One region of the Emticicia fluvialis genome, then DNA from elsewhere that is predicted to be linked to it. Evidence: riboswitches for the same ligand, from Rfam matches in the RefSeq annotation. Region 1 holds a riboswitch; the other holds the start of a gene.

Region 1 (5,582 bases):
ATAAATATAGCTGTAGGTATAGCCATTTGATTCGTACAGATGATTGAGAATGTTATTAACCAAAAGGCTAAAGGTCATTTCTTTCACAATTTTCGGATGCACCGTAAAATTGGCACGCAAATCATTCACAAAAAAGGCGTTCAGTTTACGTTTTTGGTCTGCTGTATTATCCATGTACTGCTTACCTACATACTTAGGCAGCCAGGTGAATTCAAGATTTTTTACCGGGGCAAAAGACAACTGCCCACCAGCTATCACATTAGGCGAAAACGAAATATCTGTTTTTGTGTACTGATTAACTTTATCGGCGCCACCATCGTAATTCACCACGGTTTCGGTAAAATTTTTAATTTTATTCTGGCTGAATGTAGCATTGGCGTTTAGTCTCCATTTTGGGGCAAAATTCCAGTTGGCTACCAGCTCAATACCTGCTCTGTAGCTTTTCGGAACATTCACCCGTATGGCCTCACCTACTCCGTTTACCTGCCCGGTCAATACCAGCTGGTTACGGTAGTTCATATAATAGAAGTTGGCATCAAAGCTCAGTTTCTGGTTTGCCCAGCGATACCCGGCCTCTAAATCTTCCAGATGCTCGGGTTTCGGTGCTTTTACGTTATCCACAAAGTCGGTGCGGTTAGGCTCTTTATTACCTACGGCATAAGAAGCATATATAGATGCCCCGGCGCTTAACTGATAATTCATCCCGACTTTTGGGTTAAAGAAAGAAAAAGAAGTATTTCGGGTAATATCCTGCAGTTTGTCGGCAATTCCTTTCATATCATACCCAACGGTGCGGTACTGCACGTCGCCAAACAGATTGAACCGGTCTGATAACTGATAATATACCTTACCGAAAATGTTAAAATCGGTTTTAAGAGACCTGCTGGTGTACCATCGGTAATCGTTAGCAGGTGTTTCGGCCAGCTTTGTCCAGATTACTTCGCCGAAATGATGCCCATCATATTTGTTCCAAGCCCCACCTATATTGGCTGAAAGCTTCTTATTACTCTGGTAATCGAAAGAGTAAGTTATTCCATAAAAATGATTGTCGAGCCATTTACGGCGCACCAGGTTGGTAGAGGTAATGGTATCTCCGCCTATTATCACATTGGGTAGTTTATAGCTGGCAAGTGCGTCATCTGACCTGAACTGCTCATAGTAACCTTTACCACGCGTATAATGCAAAGTCGGATTGAACGTCCAGCGCTCGCTTAATTTAAAAGACGAAATCAATTGGTAATTATCCTGCTGATAATTATCAACCTGGTTAGGATACGTGTAAGGGTTGTATGTACGATTGGTTTTCAGAAGTTTCTCGGGCACCCCCTCCCAGGCCTGATAAGTAACTTCTTTCCCTGAGAAGATATTCAATCTGATAAAATTACTTTTGTTGTAGTAGCCCGTTGAAAAATAGAAAGATTTCAGGTCTGAACTGGCTCTGTCGATGTATCCGTCTGAAGATAATTTCGATAACCGGGCATCAACCACAAAATGGTTGTTTAGCAGCCCTGTACTTGCCAGCACATTGGCTTTCATGGTGTTGAAAGAGCCATAAGACAGGTTAGTCTCGCCAAAGGCCTCACGCTCATATCCTAAAGTGCTGATGTTCAGGCTGGCTCCGAAAGCCCCTGCGCCATTGGTAGAAGTACCTACCCCTCGCTGCACCTGAATACTTTGAACACTGGACGCAAAGTCTGGCATATTTACCCAGAAAGTACCCTGAGACTCTGAATCATTGTAAGGAACACCGTTAAGGGTTACGTTAATTCGGGTGGGGTCTGACCCACGGATCCGGATACCGGTGTAGCCTACCCCCGCTCCGGCATCAGAACTGACCACTACTGACGGCAACTGATTGAGCAGAAAAGGTAAATCCTGCCCCAGATTCTGCTTTCTGATATCCCGCTGATATACGTTTGTGAACGCCATACCGGTTTTTTCGTTGGCACGTGTAGACCTCACCACTACTTCGTTCAGCTCTTTGATTTTGGTAGAGTCCTGAGCATTGGCTGAAAAAACTACCATGTTCATCAGCAAGACAACCGAAACGGTTCCCTGAAAAGATTTAGATAGGTTTAAAAGAAAACTGGTAACACTTTTTGTTAATTTTTTCATTGTATCACGAAAATTTTAACAAGGCAAAGGAGTAAAATCTTGTGAGCCCATGAGGCTCATTTGGTTAAACAAAATTTTAAATGGAAAACAATAGTTCTGCAGGTGCGCATCCTCCAGTACTATTCTCTGTCCCTTCGGCAGAATTACCTGCATCAGGTTCAATGGGTATAATCTCAGCCCGTTATATTAAGGCACCCCTTTTGAGATAAGTTGTGCAAAGAAAACGTTTTTTTTAGAAATCTTGTTTATATTAGTGATAGAAATTTATAGCACAAATGGAATTGTTGACGTAATCCGAAAGTAAATTACCCTGTGTGGTATAGATTTTGTGCTGTTTTTATTTTAAAGAGAAGATACTATGACTCAGTTTATGGTGGAATTTGATTTGCCAGTGCCTTTCCCTGAAAGTTTCATTGCAAAAATTCCTTATCAAAGAATTGCTGTTAATCAATTGCTGGAAGATGGCAAATTGCACTCTTATGCGTTGTCTTCAGACAGAAGCAGACTATGGTGTATTGTAAACGCCCAGGATGAACTGGAGGTAATGGATATTATTTCTGAATTTCCGTTAATAGATTATATGTCTCATACCATTACCGAATTAATGTTTAATAATTCGGTAGTAATGAAAGTTCCTACTTTTTCACTGAACTAACATCTTTTGGTGGCCTGCTTAACAGGCCACTTATATTCTTGCCTAAAATCTCATGCCCAATTTTCTTATCACTAATAATTTAGCTCTTCCAGAGAATTACTCGATTGTTGAACTGGATGGTAATAAAACACAGACACTCAGAGGCTTTTATGAAGAAATTGCCGATGCACTGGCGTTTCCGGAAGAGTTTGGTTTCACGCTTGATGAACTAGACGAAATGCTAAGCGATTTGTCGTGGCTGGAAGACGAAAAAATTGTACTGTATATTTCTCCTTCCGACGTTTTCATTGAAAAAGAGAGGAACCCCGAGAAAACCGGAACCCTGCTAAATTTGCTGGATGCCATTTGTGAAGACTGGCGTTGGGCAGATGACGAAGAAGACTTGCCCAAAAAAGAACTGATTTTTGCTTTTTTAGAAAGTGCCAGAATTAAAGAACTATTGACTAAACAGGAAATTACTTTTAGAAGCGAATGAATTTTTTCTTGAGAAAATGGCAGGCAGGAGACGAGCCATCTTTGGCAGAAAACGCAAATAATTACCGTATCTGGAGGAATCTGAAAGATATATTTCCGCACCCTTATACCATTACTGATGCTTTTGAGTGGGTTAAACTTGCCCGAAATACAGCAGAAAACCTGGCTATAGTAGTAGAAAACAAGGCTGTTGGCGGCATAGGTATTCTGCTAAAGGAAGATATTTATTGCCGAAATGCCGAAATTGGGTACTGGCTCGGAGAACCCTACTGGAACAAAGGCATCATGTCTGCAGCCATTGAAGAAGTAACTGACTTTACCTTTGCCAACTACCCCATTCACCGCATCTACGCCGGTGTTTTCGAATATAATACCGGTTCGATGCGTGCCTTGCAAAAGGCGGGTTACGAAAAAGAGGCAGTTCTCAAGCACGCTCTGTTTAAAGAAGGGCAATTATATGATGAACATATTTTTGCCCGTTACCGACCCTGACATCAAATTGCTTCAACTTTTATGTGCTTGGTTTCAAGGTATTCAAAAACAGCATTTCGCGATAACTCTACCCCATAACCTGAGTCTTTCCAACCTGCATAAGGTGCATAATTAGTATTTACTGCGCCACTGTTAACACAAACGGTTCCGGCTTCAAGCGCGTCTCCCAGGTGCATACTCGTTTTAAAATCCTTCGTAAAGGCGTAGGCCACCAACCCATAGTTGGTATCATTAGCTTTGTTAACAGCCTCTTCCAGCGTTTCAAAGGTCTCAACCGCCACCACACAACCAAAGGTTTCTTCCTGCATTACCTTCATGCCCGCATGGCAGTTGTCAAGTATGGTTGGCATAAAATAAAACCCCTTTTCATATTGCCCGCCTTCGGGGGCTCTGCCACCTGTAACTAATGATGCGCCTTTGCCAATGGCGTCTTCAATGTGCTGTTTTGTGGTTGTAATACCGTCAGCAGTAGCCATAGGTCCCAGGTCTGCTGCGCCGTCGGTAACTCCGTCGCCAATGGTCAGTTTCTCTGCATTTTTCTTTAGTTCAGCTACCAGACTCTGATGCTTTGATACATGCACATACACCCTGTTAATACTACTGCACGACTGCCCCATGTTCCTGAATCCTTTGTAGGCAATAACAGCAGCCGCATTTATAATGTCGGCATCTGCACACACAATGGCGGGACATTGGCCGCCGAGTTCAAGCGATATTTTTTTCAGATAGGGCGCTACCGTCTGCATCAGTTTTTTTCCGGTGGCAGTAGAGCCGGTCATGGCTACTTTCTTTACCAGTGGATGTTTCACAAGCACATCACCTACTACTGACCCCTGCCCCGTTAATACACTGATTACCCTGGCCGGAATGCCCCCCTCTACTAATGCCATGCAAAAAGCCATAGGCGACAAAGGCGTAACTGTTGTGGGCTTAACCACAACCGAACAGCCAACAGCTAATGCCGGCCCGAGTTTCCACGACAACAAAGAAACCGGGTAGTTCCAGGGAGTTATTAATGCACAAACCCCAACCGGATAATATTTTACTATTGAAAAAACACCTGCCTTCTCTGTCTGATTTACATATCCCTCTACGCGTACAGCTTCTGAAGCGAAGTACTCGATGGTATCGCAGGAACCGATAATTTCTGCTTTGGCCTGGTTGAAAGGCTTCCCCTGCTCTAATGCCATCAGCATACCTATGCGGTCGGCCTGTGTGCGCACATAGGCAGCAGCTTTTTTAATGATGCTTTCACGCTGATAAGCCGTCAGTTTTGCCCATTCTTTATAGCCAGCCTGCGCGGTTTCAACCGCTTTGCTGATGTCATTGGCGGTAGCCCGGGCAATGGAGGCAATAGGCTCTCTGTTGGCAGGAGAAAAGATAGTGATGGTCGATTCATCTTCGGCCGGAACAGACTGGCCGTCAATAAAAAGACCCCATGCCTGCCCTTTCAGGCTATTTGATAATTCTGTATTCATGGGTTGTTTTTACAAATTCGGATTAATACTCACTTTCAGCGCTTCGCCAGATTCCATCAGGGAGAATGCTTCCGTAATACTGCCCAGTGGCAGCGTATGGGTTACTATCTTATCTGCCGGGAAATCCTTTTTCTGAACCAAGGCCGTGGCTGCCTGAAAATCACTCATTTTTTCTGAATAAGACCCGCTGATGCGTAGTTCTTTGTAATGCAGATGATTGGTATTAAGCATAGCAAAAGGATTGGTTTTTGGTAAACCGCCAAAAAACTCTACCCTGCCTGCTTTGCCGGCTATCTCAAGGGCATCGGCCTGTGCCTGTGCTACACTCACGGCTACAATTACCACATCATAACCCAATCCGTCGGTTA
Region 2 (5,582 bases), on a different contig from region 1:
AAAAACGCCAGCATATCGGGTATGGCATTGGCTCTGGCACCCACAATGGCCAGCGCCCTGCCGAAATGTTCGAGGTACAGGGAATCCTGCATCAGATAAAACTGGAATTTTTCAAGCGGCAGGGTGCCGTTGGTCAGTTCCTGAATAAAGGGCATTTGCAGAATAGATTCATACACCGGAGCTATGTTTTGCCAGGCGTTGTCAGACCATTTCATTTTTAATCAGTTTTTGAGGATTGAAGAAGTGATTCAGCGGGCCATTGCCTTTACCGATGGCCACATTTGCCCCATGCCTGATGGCCTTATGCACGTAAGTCTGCCCGAGTTTTACGGCTTCATTCAGGCCATTGCCCTGCGCCAGATAAGCCGCAATGGCAGACGACAACGTACAACCCGAACCATGCGTATTATTGGTAGCGAATTTCTCGAACTCAAACGGGAGGATGTTGCCCTGTCCGTCGAAAAACAGCGAAGTAATAACGGGTAAATCAAGATGCCCGCCTTTCAGCAATACCGATTTGCAGCCCAGAGCCAGTATTTTTTCTCCGGCCAGGTACATATCGTCCAGCGTTTTAATGGGCATATTAGCCAGAATGGCGGCCTCGTCCATGTTGGGTGTAATAACCGAAGCCAGCGGAAACAGCTTTTCAATAATGGCCTGAATGGTGGCGTCTTCTATCAGTTTGTGGCCGCTGGTGGCCACCATTACGGGGTCAAACACCAACGGAACGGCAGGGTATTTCTGCAAGGTGGCAACAATGGTATGTACCAGCTCTGCGGTATGCACCATGCCGATTTTGATGGCACGCGGGGGGATGTCGTCCATGATGGCTTCTATCTGCCCGGCCACCGCCTGATAGGGTATAGGGTAAATGCTGCGCACGCCCTGTGTATTTTGCACCGGCAGGGCGGTAAGTACCGATGTAGCGTAACAACCCAGCGCCGAGAAGGTTTTGATGTCGGCCTGAATGCCTGCGCCACCGCTGCCGTCGAACCCGGCAATGGTGAGGGCAGATGAATAGGTGTATTTTTGCTTCATTTCAAAATCAGGTTTCGTAATTCGTAAGCCGCTTTTTCGGGGTGCGGCGCAGCGCAAATGGCCGACACCACCGCCAGGCTGTCGGCTCCGGCCTGCCAAATGGCGGCAGCATTGGTTTGGTTAATACTGCCTATGGCTATGAGGGGTTTGTCGGTCAGGCTTCTGATGTGCCGCAGGCCTTCCAGCCCCCATTCTGTAACGGTATCAGTTTTGGTAGGCGTGGCAAAAATGGGGCTGATGCCGTAATGGTCGGCCGTTTCAGCTTCTGCGGTATCCAGCTGGCTCAGGTATTCTATCGAATAGCCGATTTGTAATTGCGTACCCCATTTTTTTCTGATTTCTGTTGGCGGAGTATCACTCCGCCCTACGTGTATCCCAAAAGCCCCAACCGCGTTGGCCACAGCCAGGTTGTCGTTAATGATGAGCGGTATGCCGTAGCGCTCGGTTATTTCTTTCAGTTGCAGGGCTTTTTCTATAAAAGCGGGCGTGGGCAGCGTTTTTTCTCTCAGCTGAATAATCTCCACGCCTCCGGCAATGGCCTGTTCTGCCACTGTCAGAAAGCTGCGACCCACACAGGCGGCTTCTGAAATTACCAGATATAAAGCATACGGAAACTGCGGATGCCCGGCCATGTCAGGAAAGTTTGATGGTTTGCAAAAACTCTTTTTCGGTTATGTTGAAGAGCTTGTCAAGCAGCAATACCTGCAAAGTGCCAGGGCCTTTTGCTTTTTTGGCGGCCAGTTCACCACAAATGCTGAACAAAGCCATAGCGGCTGTCAATGCCTCGGTTTTGTCTTCAATAACAGCTATAAACGCACCGATAACGGCAGTGGCCGAGCAACCCAGGCCCGTAACGCGGGTCATGAGGGCATGGCCGTTGTTGAGGTAAATGCGCTTGTCTTTGCTGACGATGATATCGGTCTTGCCGGATATACACACCAGGGTATCATATTCGGTGGCTATTTGTTGGGCGGCATCAATGGCCTCGTTGCTTTCGGCGGTGCTGTCTACCCCTTTAGTTGGGGTGGTGTTGGCGCGTGCCAGTGCCAGTATTTCAGAGGCATTGCCGCGAATAACGGTTGGTTTATAAGAGAGTAACTCGCTCAGAGAGCTGTCGCGGTAGGGAGTAGCTCCGGCGCCAACGGGGTCAAGTACCCAGGGTTTGTTGAGTTTTTGTGCCTGCTGAGCACCCAGAAGCATTGATTGCACCCAGTATTGGTCTAGCGTGCCGATGTTGATAACCAATGCCTGGCAGATACGGGTCATATCCTGCACTTCGGCGTGGGCATGTGCCATAATGGGCGACGCCCCCACAGCCAGCAACGCGTTGGCGGTGTTGTTCATGACAACGAAATTGGTAATGTTGTGTACCAGTGGCGACTGTGTGCGGACAGTCTGGATGTGTTTCCAGAGGGTTTTTTCCATTGTTCGGAATTTTAGGATACAATGGCCCGGGCGAGAAAGCTTTGAAAAAAAAGTGGATAAGATATGCGCTGTGCAGCTATATATTATTCGCTTTTCCCTACGTCGGTATCAACCGTATCAGGTTCAAAGGGACTCTCTCAATTCTATACAGAATACCCCTAAAGCCGTGGCAAAGATAAGGCTTTTGAGGGGAATGGCAAATTATGGTTGGGGATTGTGGGGCGAACTTTTAGTACGCTGTTGGATTTTGAATTGATAGCCTATCTCAGTAGGGGTTCAAAATATTGAACCCCTACTGATTCGCGTACAGAAATTTTGATGACTTTTTCTCATTTAATTCTTATTTTAATTAAAAGTATTTCTAAAAAAGGATGCACAGCAATTTCAACCCTTGCAAATTGTAGCCAATATATCTATTTTTACATATCACTAATCTCAAATCCTGTGGCATGAAAAACCTTTTACTGCTGTTGCTGGCCTTTGCATTTTTTGGCTGTGGCAAACCAACTGCTGAACCTGAGCCCCAAACCGATTTGGCGGTACAGGTGGTGGGTAAATATCGGGTCTATGAAACTGTAGTGGATACGAAAACCGAGGCAGTTGACCCTAGGCAACCCGAAGTAATAATTGAAATTATTAGTATTGGAGAAAATAAAATTGTTTTCAAATTAACTAATTTAGAAGGCAAAATGTATACAGAACCGTTTTATAGTAGATTTCTTTTAAGAAAGAAAGGTACTGCAATTGAATTTAATTTATTAGATAGCGGTGGGGATTATGGACTTTTCTACAATCAGGTATTACAACTATATGACGGCGGAGTTACAGGCAGCAGCAGAATGGTTAGAGCAAAAAGAATATAATTATCAATGATTGTAGGAAGTAATGAGTGTTTTGTTTTAAGCAAACGTATTATTTACTAATCTTAAATTCTACCTAATGAAGCAACTTTTACTACTTATGCTCGCGATTATGTTTTTTGCTTGCGGCAAGCAATCTTCTGAGCCGGATTTGTCGACTGAAATAAAAGGAACTTATCAGGCTTTTGATGTTATTATTGATGCAAAGGAGTATCCGGCCCCATTTGCCGGCGGAGAGTTCTTGCTGGAGTTAATTCCACAGTCTGAAAGTAAATGTACTTTGAGAACCTCGTCAGTGATACCCAATGCTTCTGAAGCTGGCAAGATGGAGGTCAGTCTTGTAAAGAAGGAGAAATCAACCGAACTGCAAAAAGACAAACAAAAAGTCGGGCTGGTAACCGGGCAAATACTGGAGTTTTATTTTGTTGATAATGACGGCAAGGCTGTTACCATTAAAGCAAGAAAGAAGTAGTTTTACCTATGATACAAAGCAGAGTCCCCTTCAAACCGCAAGGCTTGGCGCACGGGAGACTCTGCTTAAAGCTCTAATATAATGAGTAACTCAAGCCGCTGCGGCAGAGTCCCCTTGCCGGGCAATGGGCTTATGCAGGCGGGAGACTCTGCCGGGATAACAAAAGCAGAGACCTATACAAATGGCAAGGTTTTGAGCCAGGGGGATTGCGCTTAGAACCCTAATGTAATGAGCAACTCAAGCCGCTGCGGCAGAGTCCCCTTGCCGGGCAATGGGCTTATTCACACGGGAGACTCTGCCGGGACAACAAAAGCAGAGACCTCTACAAACGGCAAGGTTTTGAGCCAGGAGGATTGCGCTTAGAACCCTAATGTAATGAGTAACTCAAGCCGCTGCGGCAGAGTCCCCTTGCCGGGCTTATTCAGGCGGGAGACTCTGCCGGGATAATAAATGGAACCGCCTTGTTATTCCATTATCTTCGCAAGCTTATTTGTGTTAAATCAAACTTTAGATTTGGTTTTTTTTGACTGAATTTATTAACTTTGGCATCGATAAATAAACTTTTCCGATGACTAAAAAGTATTCTTTTGCTATTTTGTTATTATTTCAATTGTTCTTCTTTGGGTGCAAAAAGGATGAAATCCCGCCTGTAATATCAGATTTTAGTTATAAACAAAATGACTTGGGTAAAGTTACGTTTCAGAACAAATCGCTAAATGCAGAATCTTTTGAATGGGATTTTGGAACCGGTGATATTTCAAATTTAAGGAATCCCACTTATCAATTTGATGAGAATAAAGAGTTCTCTGTGACATTGCATGCCCGAGGAAAAGCCGGGCAAAACTCAAAGACCACTACTGTAAAAATAGTTACTGTCCAACCTAAAGGTACCTTAATGTTCTGGACTAATATTACCGACTCGGGCACCATCACGGTGTATATGGATGATATTAAAGAGGGTGTAATAACACGTAGTAGCCAGGCTTCATCTATTTCGTGTGGAACAACAGGTTTTGTAACCGTAATAAAGCAAGCAGGAGATTATAGATATAGGGCTTATGCTCAGAGTGGTATGGTATGGTCGAATACAATTACAATCGATCCATATATTTGCACTACGCTTAGGCTGATAAAATAGAATATTATTGTTGTGTTTCTGTTTCTTAATCTCTTTTTACCGTGTTTTTTTAGTTTATTCTGGCAAATTCTTGTAGTTAACCCGTAGTGCATCTGGAATCGGAGAATATAAGTTGCCAATAAATATTCTAAAGGGTTTGATTGAACCATTCAGTTCAACATCTTCAAGTCATTTGATGCAGAAATGAATCTGCACTTGTTTTAGATTGCTTTTAGATTGATTCTGCGTTTTTTGAAAGATTGGGTATCCCGTAGGGATGGTATATAGGTAGAAAATATTGCTGATACACGTATAAAGTCCCATCGGGACGATATATTAAATACTCAACAATAAATATATTATCCCTGACGGGATACACAGCTATAAGCCCAATCTACGTCTACTGATATACCATCTCTATGGGATTCCGTTTGAATGGAAGGTTAACTGATTAAATTCAACAATCTTTGATTAGTGCTAATTTGAGGTCTATTAGTGTATTCATCTTAAATTCACTACGAGTTATACTTATTGCTTCAATATTACCAGTTTTCCATAGCTCCAGACCCAGGGCATGATTCGTCTTTATTTTATTAGCTAACTTTCTGATGTCGCCCATTATTACCCTAATTTGACCGTGGCACGCGTGTACCTGGTTTGAAGTCGGGCT

Evidence for each region. Region 1 has a riboswitch for thiamine pyrophosphate ahead of NZ848_RS10185 (TonB-dependent receptor). Riboswitches for the same ligand answer to the same signal wherever they lie in the genome.
Region 2: it holds a riboswitch for thiamine pyrophosphate, as region 1 does, so the genes downstream of both, thiM (hydroxyethylthiazole kinase) here and NZ848_RS10185 (TonB-dependent receptor) in region 1, are expected to answer to the same signal.

Annotation. Positions count from the first base shown of each region.
Region 1 is NZ_JANUSD010000007.1:169,262-174,843, forward strand. Features, by position in the region: gene NZ848_RS10185 (TonB-dependent receptor) at 1-2,115, opposite strand, end outside; TPP riboswitch at 2,227-2,324, opposite strand; gene NZ848_RS10190 (muconolactone Delta-isomerase family protein) at 2,474-2,770, shown strand; gene NZ848_RS10195 (barstar family protein) at 2,823-3,245, shown strand; gene NZ848_RS10200 (GNAT family N-acetyltransferase) at 3,242-3,736, shown strand; gene NZ848_RS10205 (aldehyde dehydrogenase family protein) at 3,739-5,214, opposite strand; gene NZ848_RS10210 (alcohol dehydrogenase catalytic domain-containing protein) at 5,224-5,582, opposite strand, start outside.
Region 2 is NZ_JANUSD010000003.1:119,191-124,772, reverse strand. Features, by position in the region: gene tenA (thiaminase II) at 1-215, opposite strand, end outside; gene thiD (bifunctional hydroxymethylpyrimidine kinase/phosphomethylpyrimidine kinase) at 202-1,038, opposite strand; gene thiE (thiamine phosphate synthase) at 1,035-1,670, opposite strand; gene thiM (hydroxyethylthiazole kinase) at 1,672-2,463, opposite strand; TPP riboswitch at 2,541-2,633, opposite strand; gene NZ848_RS04360 (hypothetical protein) at 2,913-3,326, shown strand; gene NZ848_RS04355 (hypothetical protein) at 3,403-3,795, shown strand; gene NZ848_RS04350 (PKD domain-containing protein) at 4,364-4,933, shown strand.